DNA from 3 places in the Serratia sp. TSA_7 genome. Region 3 is predicted to be linked to each of the others. Evidence: predicted binding sites of a transcription regulator. Region 3 holds the regulator's gene; each other region holds the start of a gene.

The links. The regulator Fur, encoded in region 3, represses iron uptake genes when iron is present. The targets are predictions, from matches to a motif close to ATAATAATGAGAACNACTATCAA.
Positions count from the first base shown of each region.
Region 1: a site for Fur is predicted at 1,732-1,754, ahead of ACUTQW_RS05145 (TonB-dependent receptor domain-containing protein). Genes of this name have one in related genera too.
Region 2: a site for Fur is predicted at 1,257-1,279, ahead of ACUTQW_RS12090 (isochorismate synthase). Genes of this name have one in related genera too.

Region 1 is NZ_JBQZFU010000001.1:1,058,330-1,061,613, reverse strand. It holds gene ACUTQW_RS05145 (TonB-dependent receptor domain-containing protein) at 1-1,600, opposite strand, end outside; gene ACUTQW_RS05140 (serralysin family metalloprotease) at 1,918-3,284, opposite strand, start outside.
Region 2 is NZ_JBQZFU010000002.1:680,957-684,240, forward strand. It holds gene ACUTQW_RS12085 ((2,3-dihydroxybenzoyl)adenylate synthase) at 1-10, opposite strand, end outside; gene ACUTQW_RS12090 (isochorismate synthase) at 19-1,227, opposite strand; gene fepB (Fe2+-enterobactin ABC transporter substrate-binding protein) at 1,427-2,386, shown strand; gene entS (enterobactin transporter EntS) at 2,373-3,284, opposite strand, start outside.
Region 3 is NZ_JBQZFU010000004.1:194,875-198,158, reverse strand. It holds gene ACUTQW_RS15995 (glycosyltransferase) at 1-781, shown strand, start outside; gene fur (ferric iron uptake transcriptional regulator) at 988-1,434, opposite strand; gene fldA (flavodoxin FldA) at 1,757-2,296, opposite strand; gene ybfE (LexA regulated protein) at 2,526-2,813, opposite strand; gene ybfF (esterase) at 3,070-3,284, opposite strand, start outside.

The sequences.
Region 1 (3,284 bases), on a different contig from region 3:
CGATCAACGCATACTGCGCCGTGCCCGCATAGCTGGAGCCGAGATTCCATGAGCCGTACAGCTGGCTGGCGTTCGGGAACTGTGCGCCACGCTTGTACTGCAGATAGGTCATCAGCGCCGGCGTAATATCGTACTCGACGCTGAGAGACGGCAATATCTGGGTGTCGGTGTTGCTTTTGCCGTATAACGTTTCCAGCTCGGACTCCGTCAACACCGTGCTGCCGGTGGTCAGGCTGGTCAGGTTCTGCGGCTTGGTGCTTTGGTGAGCCACGCGCACGCCCGGCACCACGGCAAAACCGTGCCCGTCGAGATCAAATTGGATCTTGTCCTGCACAAAACCGCCCAACGCGTAGCTGCGGCTGTCTGATTCCGGTTGCATGATGGCCGTGAACGCGCTGGGAGCCGGCTCTTCACGGAATGGCCGCTCGGTCTCGGTTAACCTCGCGTTTAACCCTCCGCTCAACGCATGACGCCCCAGCGTTTTGGTTATCAGCGTTTCAAAGCCGTAGGTATTGACGTTGTAGTCGGAGTAAACCCGCTCCATGCTGCCGGTACTGGTGGGCATGTAAGTGTTGTCATGCGCCTGGGTCTGTTGGTAATAGGCTTTTGATGTCAGGGTATCGACGAAATCATTGTACGGTGTCCATTCATCTTTCAGGCTCACTCCCCAACGGCGCGTATTGCTCTGCTGTTGGGCGGTACCCAGGATGGCGCTGCCGGCCGAGTTCCAACTGTCGTAATGGGTATGGTTGACTTTATCGTAGTAATCCACCGTGCCGGTGAGTTTGTGTTCGTCATTTGGCTGCCAGATACCGGACGCCATCAGCGCATTGGAATGCCAGTTGGCCGGGTAAGCCTGGTAAGTGCCACTGTTGTTGCGCGTTTCCTGGCCGTCGCGGCGGCTATAAACGAAAACCCCGCGAAGTTGATCATCGCCCGCAGCTGCGGTAATGCCGTTGTGCCAACTGCGGTTGGACGAGTCGTAATCGCTCTGGTAACCAAAGTAAGTCTGTTTGGACGGCGACAGGTACTGATCTGCCGACTTCGGCGAAAACGAAACAGCGCCGCCGATAGACGTATTGCTACGTTCAATCGAGGTCGCTCCCGATTCGATCTCCACCTGGCCGTACATGTAAGGGTCAATATAGTCCCTGCCGATGCCAAAGGTGTTAAGGCCGGCTCGGCTGACATAGCTGCGCCCGGTGGCGTCTGGCTGCGGAATGCCGTCGACATCCAGGCCGACGCGATTGCTCTCCAGGCCGCGAATGTTATACCCGGTGTAGCCGCTGCGATCGAAACCGCTTTTGCCCGAGGACGATCCCCCACTGACGCCCGTGGCGCTAATCAGCGGTTCATAACGCATGATCGAACCGAAATCATTTCCCCCTTTTTTCTGCATGTCTTGCGCGCTAATCGTGGTTATTGTCCCGGCCTTTTTCTCAATCACGGGCGCGACAACCGTTATTTCCTCTTCATTTTGCGTGGTCTTTTCTAATGGCGTTTTATTTATTTCAGCATTAGCGTTAAGGGAACTGCCGATCAACGTCCCCCACAGGATGGAATGCCCGATAATTCCCTGGTAATTAAAAGTTTTGCACATGTATTAACCCTGCAATAATTATTGGTATTTGCTCGCAGTTGCTTCGCCCCGGTAATTAATCGGGATCAAGGGTATTAACGAAAATTAACAATTTTATAAGAATGGTCTTTCTGCGTAGACTTAATAAAAGCATGTTAATGATAATGCTTATCATAAGCAATATCATTAAAACCCTATTATTTGCATTGGTGAGAGATTTCCTAACCGCTTACGAAATCCTTACAAAGCGGTTCAGGCAGTCAGTGTGCGAAAGGAGCGTCATAAGGGGAGCGAATAAAACCATAAGAGAACGGTGGGCATAACCCACCGCATGAGGCTTAAACAATAAAGTCCGTGGCGGCATTCGCCTGTCCGACGATGTGCACCAGGAAGTCCGGCCCGGCATTGCCATGGATATTCAGGGCTAACTCGCTCAAATGAGTTTGCGCGTTGTAAGACAACAATGCCTCTCCCGCCTGGCCGCTGAGGTTCTCAACGAAATGAATAAAGTCGTTGCCTTTATCGCCATGGTTAAAGAAGGAAAGATCGATTTTGTCGATACCGGTCTCAAAGTCCAGGATCTTGTCAGGCGATGTATAAGGTGAATCACTCACGGCGGCGAAAACGAAAATATCCTTTCCGCTGCCCCCTGAGAGTTGATCTTGCCCACCTCCGCCATAAATAACGTCATTACCGGCGCCGCCCTTGATAATATTGGCGGCGTTATTGCCGACAATCACATCATTGCCCGAACCGCCGATGGCATTTTCAATGGTGACGCCCGCCGCGATGGAAATATTGCCCTTCAAACCGCCGACATCGGAAAACGATCCGGCGGTCAGGTTGATGCGCTGATCCTGAGAATAACCCGAGAAATCAAGCGTATCCTTGCCGCCCCCATCCCATACCGAGAAAACCAGCTTCTGGCTGCTGTCATTCGCCGTATAGAAGTCTCTGCCGGTATTGGAATGGAATCCATAAACGCTATCCCCGGCGCGGGTGCTGGTATTGGCGCCATACAGATACTGAATCGCGGCGATATCGTCAACCAGTGGCGCAGCGGCATAATGGCCGCCGTTATCGCCGCCGGTGTAGGATTCATTCCAATAGCTCATCACGCTGAATTGGCGAGTGTCTTCGGCATAGGTTGGAACTGACTTGTAGGTGGCTCCATCACCGGCATTATAATCGCCGGGGTGATCCAACCCCAGGGTATGCCCAATTTCGTGGGTGAACGTCAGCCGGCCATAGTTGCCTAAATCAGGGTACAGGTTGGCGTAAACGCCGTCTCCGGTATCGGCGACATCATAATTGACGTTATACCAACTCTGCCCTGCGACATGCTGTCCGCTGTAGTCGTTGCCTGCTTGCGTAAAGGGCTTAATCGCATAAGCCTGGCCCGTCCCTTCGTAATTGCCGAAGGTAATATCGGATTTATGGCCTGGGGCCACCTCGACAAAGGTAATGTTCGCCACGTCCGCCCAGGATTGCAGCGAAAGCTTGGCCTGCGCCTGTTGCTCGGCAGTAAACGCGCTCAAGCCTGTCTCGCGGTCATCTGCTCTGAAAAAGACGGAATTTAAATTAGTCTGATTATAATCCCAGTCAGGGAAGGAATAGGTGACCGTCGCGCCCTGGCCGGTAATATGCACACCATTCCAGGTCTGCTCACTGCGGGCTATTTGCTGGCCTGCCTCCCCCACATCAA
Region 2 (3,284 bases), on a different contig from region 3:
CAATGCTCATGGGTATGCCTATCCTTGGTTCAGGCCAAACGCCCGCGAAATGGTACTGAGTTTGGTGCCGGTTTCACGCCATTCGGATTCCGGCGAAGAGTCTTGCACGATGCCGGCACCGGCAAACAGCCGCACCTGATTGCCCTGCACGGTGCCGCAACGAATGGTCACGACCCATTCGCCGTTGCCTTCGGCATCGCACCAGCCGACAATGCCGCCGAACAGGCCGCGATCAAAGGGTTCAAGCTGTTTGATCACCTGATGCGCAAGCCGGGTTGGCGTGCCGCACAAAGCCGGAGTCGGGTGCAGCAGGCAGGCCAGCGAAAGCGCATTTTCCGCCCGGCTGGCGGCTTCGCCATCGATAGGCGTAGACAGATGCCACAGCGTGGTGGTGCTCAATAATTCAGGGGATGACGGGATGTTCAAGTGGCGGCAGCGGTCGGCCAATACCTGGCGCATGCCTTCGGTGACGAACTTGTGCTCATAAAGGTCTTTGTCCGACACCAATAGTTGTTGGCTGATTTCACGGTCCCGCTGCGGATCGGCATCGCGGCGGGCAGAGCCGGCCAGCGGATTGGAATGGAACTGCGCGCCGAATTTGCGCAACAGCAATTCCGGGCTGGCGCCCACCAGTGCCCCCTGCTCCAGCGGCACGTGGAAGTGGAAACCGTTAGGGTTCTGGGCAATGATGCGCGCCATCAGCGCCTGGCGATCGACAGGTTCGCGGGTTTCAATCTCCAGCAGGCGCGACAGCACCACTTTATCCAACCGGTCGCCACGGGTAGCCTGCACCGCATCGGCAACCATCTGCATGAAAGGCTGCTGGGCAGGCACTTCGGTTTGCCGGGTAATTTCCGGCAAGGAGTCCTGCGGCTGCGTTGCGCCGGCCAAAAAGGCATCGCGTTCAAACCACTGAGTTTGCTGGGGAATAAACAACGCGGAAGGTTGATGAGTATCAAAAGGAATGGCGCCGCAGAGTACCGGGTTCTTCACGCCGGCCAGTTTCGCTTCGGCGAAAGCGTGCCGCACTTCTCGCTGGAACTCCCCATTCACCTGGTCCCCGCCCGCAGCGGGCAACGTGATTTTGGCGAAGCAACCTTGCGTACTCAGGCTACGGAAAGGAGAGGTAAAGAAGAAGCCCGCGGTGGGCGAAACGCCTGCAGTATTCAGTTCGCTCTCCTTGCTTTGCGGTTTCTTTTGGCCGGCACCCTTTACAGTCACGCTCATCGGTACTCCATTTCTCTTCGTGAATGATAACAAACATAATAATGATTATCATTTAAGTTTGACCGCGTTAAAGTACCCTTGGAAATTTGCCATGTCAATAATTGTAAACAGCTCTTCTCCTCTTCATCGTGGTAGAAAATCAGCAGCATAAATTATATAAATGATAAGTATTACTATTTAAAACCTAAGGACTTTCTTTATGAAGAAGAACCTGATCTTCGGCCTGGCGCTGTTCGGGCTAGCGGCAATCAGCGCCGCTCACGCCGCCGATGCCGGCTGGCCGCGTAACATTGAAACCTCACGCGGCGTGATCACCCTCAATCAGCCCCCTGCCCGTATCGTTTCTACCAGCGTTACCGTCACCGGCACCCTGCTGGCCATCGACGCACCGGTCGTCGCCAGTGGGGCAACCACGCCCGGCAGCCGTCTGGCGGACAAACAGGGATTCTTCCGTCAATGGAGTGACATCGCCGCACAGCGCGGCGTCAAACGCCTGTACATCGGCGAACCCAATGCGGAAGCCATCGCCGGCGTTGCCCCGGATCTGATCATCATCTCGGCCACCGGCGCCGATTCCGCCCTGCGCCTGTACGATCAGCTCTCTGCCATCGCCCCGGTGCTGGTGGTCAATTACGACGACAAAAGCTGGCAAGAGCTGGCCGCAGAACTGGGCCAGGCCACCGGGCATGAAGCCCAGGCGCATAAGGTCATTGGCGATTTCGATGCGCGTGAAAAAGCGCTGAAACAGCGCATGACGCTGCCTGAACAGCCGGTCTCCGCGCTGGTGTTCGGTTCGGACGGCAAAACCGCCAATCTGTGGACCGCCGATTCCTCTCAGGGGCAGATGCTTAAACAGCTCGGCTTCACTCTGGCGGTACCGCCCGCCAAATTGAACAACAGCCGCAGCATGGGCGTGCGCAAGGACATTATTCAGTTGAGCGGCGAGAACCTGGCGGAAGGCCTGAACGGCCAGACGCTGATGCTGTTCGCCAACGGCGACGCCGACGCGCAACGCCTGCTGGCCAATCCTTTACTCGCTCACCTGCCGGCTGTGCAGCACAAACGGGTTTATGCGCTGGGCAACGATACCTTCCGGCTGGATTATTACAGCGCCGGCAACTTGCTGACGCTGTTGGAAAAACAGTTTATTTCTCGGTAGTCTCGCTGGCGGGCTGGAGGCTTTCCTCCTGCCCGCCGCTGCCCACCTGGCGCAAACCGCGCATGGCGAAAGCCAGTACCACACCCAGCACCGCCACCCCAAAACCAAAACTGGTCGACGTCATCGCCGGCAGCATAAACGCCCCCATTGCCCCCAGCAGTAACGCCCCCAGCGCATCGCCCACGACGTTTTGCGCCGTCCACAGACCATTGATGCGCCCCAGGAAGGCGTCCGGCGTCAGGTTCTGAATCAGCCCGTATTGCAGCAACGAGTTCACCGCACTCAGGTAACCAAAAATCACCAGGAAAAACAGCGCCAAACCGTACCACGGCATCAGACCGAACAGACCGATGGCGACGAACGCACCTATCGCCGTCGTCAACATCATCCAGCCCGGCCGCGCTACGTGAGCGACCCGGCCGCTGGTGAACGCGCCAATCGCCGCGCCGAGCGGGACTGCGGAATACATAAAGCCCAATTGCGCTGCGCTGACGTGCCACATGCCGGACATCGCCGGATATAGCACCCGCACCGCACTGGCCATGGTCAGCAGCGCGCCGATCAGCGCCACCATACCTATTACCCGGTTGCGGAACAGGAAGCCGAAACCGCCGGCCAATGCGCGCAGCGGGTGTTCGCGCGGTTGTGGTGGCGGTGCTAACTGCGGCAGACGCAGCAAGGGGATCAACGTCAGCAACGTGCCCAACGCCGCCAGGCCGTAGTTCCACATCACGCCGGAGTGAGCGATCACCAGGCCCCCGATCGCCGGCGACAGGATCGAGCCAAAACGCACCGTCAGCATACTGATGGCACCGGCCTGAACGATGTTTTCACGCCCCACCAACGCCGGCGTGGCGGCCAGCAGCGCCGTCACCCCGACCGCGCCGAAGAAACCGTC
Region 3 (3,284 bases):
GCGCATGGCCTATCCGGCGCAGATAAGGTCCGATATCGATCACTACCATTACTATTCGGTGCTGTCCCATGACCGCGCGCTGGATCGGGTGAACCAGCTTTTTGGCGAGTATTTGATAGCCGATAACCGGCGGCAGATCGACGAGGGCAATTACTGGCGGTTAACCGTCGGAGCGGGCGATGCGGCATTGCCGCTAGCGCAGGGCGGGCTGCATTTTCTGCCGGGGCGGCAAGCTGGCGAAGCGGACAGGATCCGCATGGCGAAGCTGCTTTTTGCCACCAGCTACCTGGAATACTGCTCTGCCGGCAACCCGGCCGGGATGGATCTGGTATCGCTGCAGCAGGCGCAAAATATCGACCCCTATCTGGACCTGATTACCCTGGCTTACGATCGGTGCGGGGCGTTTATCGGATTTTTCACGGCGGCGAGTCTCGACGAGTTGTATGGCGTTGAGGCGAGCTATCTATATCGCGATGAAATAAAGCCGCTTGATGAGGCCTACGACGATTTTGTGCACAGCCAGTGCGGTGCGGACGATTACTTTGTCTGCAGCCTGGCCATCGAGAGCCGATTCCGCGGACAGGGCTATTTTACCCCCCTGTTTGCCCTGATTAAGCAGCAGGCGCAGCAGCGCCGGGCGAAACATATCGTGCTGTGCGTATGGCAAAGCAGCGATGCCTGCCAAATCTACCTGAACAAAGGGTTTCGCGTTCGTGGCGTTTTCGACTATGCCTGGCCGATTTTCTTCGATCGGCTGCTGTCTCTTGAATATGCATTGTGACGAGTTTGCCCATCCGCGTGTCGGCGGGTGAGTTGACGGTGACGTGAGCGTCAGTGGGAAGTGAGAGAAGTACCGTGGAGAAGTGCCGCTGCAATTGTTGTCTTTCTGATGTGATTTTCCCCGGGCCTGTCCGGGGATTTTTTTGCCCTCATCTGGAGGCATAAAAAAACCGCCGTTAAGGCGGTTCTCAATGCCGGTTTAGGGCATTATTTTTTGTCGTGCAAGGTGTCGTCTTCACGGCAATCACCGATTTCACAGTGACCATACAGGTAGAGGCTATGGTTGGTGAGCTTGATGCCGTGCTGCTTGGCGATATCACGCTGACGCACTTCGATAGACTCATCGCTGAATTCGATCACTTTGCCACAGTCCAGGCAAATCAGGTGATCGTGGTGATGCTGTTGGGTCAATTCGAACACGGATTTGCCGCCTTCGAAGTTGTGACGGGTCACAATCCCGGCATCATCAAACTGGTTCAGTACGCGGTAAACCGTCGCCAGGCCAATTTCTTCGCCCATGTCGATCAGTTTTTTGTACAAATCTTCCGCACTGACGTGATGGCATTCCGGATTTTGCAGTACTTCCAGGATTTTGAGTCGCGGAAGCGTGACTTTTAGGCCGGCCTTCTTCAATGCGGTGTTGTTGTCAGTCATGCGGATTCAGTCCTGTTACTATGCTAATCAAGTTGAGGCATTCTTGCCTGTGGCATCGGTCGGCACAAAGAGTTAATTGCGTGTCATTATAGAACCGGTTGCCCTAAATGGAAACCGCCGGTTGTTAACAAAGATATCATGGCACAATTGCATGTTACACACGCAACGTCTTGATGGATGGGATAAACCGATATCTCAGTCTACCTTGACGATGTGGGAAGTTACAAACATGTAGCTTCTATTGCAGAAATCCGTGCTGCCGATGAACGGCCCTGCTGGCAACACTATGCACTTTGCAGGGCTTTTGTTCAACCTTTGAGGGTTAGCCGACGATATCGGCTAGGCTCAGTTCTTCGCTGATCTGCTTCACCCAGGCTGCGACGCGTTCGTTGGTCAATTCCGGTTGACGATCTTCGTCAATCGCCAGGCCGATGAAGAAATTGTCATCCGCCAACCCTTTCGATGCTTCGAAGTGGTAACCCTTGGTCGGCCAGTGGCCTACAATCGCGGCGCCGCGTGGCTCGATGATGTCGCGGATGGTGCCCATCGCATCACAGAAATATTCCGCATAGTCTTCCTGATCGCCACAGCCGAACAGCGCAACCAGCTTGCCGTTGAAATCGATTTCTTCCAGCGTCGGGAAGAAGTCATCCCAATCGCACTGGGCTTCGCCGTAGTACCAGGTAGGAATACCCAACAGCAGAATGTCGAAAGCTTCCAGATCCTCTTTGCTGCTTTTGGCGATGTCGCGGATTTCCGACACCTCTTTGCCAAACTGCTGCTGAAGAATTTTCTGGATCATCTTGGCAATGTTTTCGGTATTGCCAGTGTCGCTGCCAAAGAAAATGCCTACATTAGCCATATCGCGTATAACCTTTAAATTCAATTAATTGCATTGCACGATGTTAGCGTTGAACGCGATAACACCGATTAAAATGATGACATGGCAAGAATCTGCCTCTTACCGGTAAGTGCGTATCATGCCAGAGATTTACCCCGGGGTTTTATCGCGTTTATGCGATGCCGGGAGGAATAAAACGGTGTTGATCGGTGTCATCCATAACACCGCGCCGCATGTGCGGCTGCAAAGATCAATGTTCCGGCTGTTCATCCGCCAGTTGTGCCAGCAGCATTTGCTCAATAAGCTCGCTGCGGCTGATATTGCGCTGTTCCGCCAGTTTGTTCAGGGCGTCCACCGCATCCGCGTTGATTTTCAGTTCCACACGCCGTAAGCCACGGACTTTATCGCGTCGAAGCTGATTACGCTTATTGATTCTAAGCTGTTCATCTCGGGATAGCGGGTTGGTTTTCGGGCGCCCCGGACGGCGTTCATCTGCGAACAGATCCAGCGTCGTGCGATCCGTTTGTTCTTTTGCCATAGGTAGCGGTACTGCAAGGGAGTTTGCATCAAAAAGCGTATACGCTTCCGGACGGTTCGGTTAACACACTTCGGGCCAATAAACCCTAACCCAAATTTACCCCCAGCCTGGCGTTACTGAACACGCTGAGCAGGGCGGCAAAATTATAGCGCGCCATATTACCCCAGCAGATAGAGCAACGACAATGTTTAACTGAGCCGAAAACGCGCTAAGCCGTTATCTTTAGCGCGTTTTTTCGCCAGAGGGCGGTTTTTATTCAGGCTTCGTCGAGAAAACGGTGGATGGCGCGCAGTACCGCCTCCGGTTTTTCCGCGTGAACCCAGTGGCCTGTGCCGGCAACCACGTGCGCTCGCGCCTGCGGGAACTGACGCGCGATATCTTGACGGTAGCTGTCCTGCACATAGGGCGACAGGCCGCCGCGGATAAACAACGTCGGGTGCGGCCATGCGGGGACGTCTTGCCAGCCGGTGA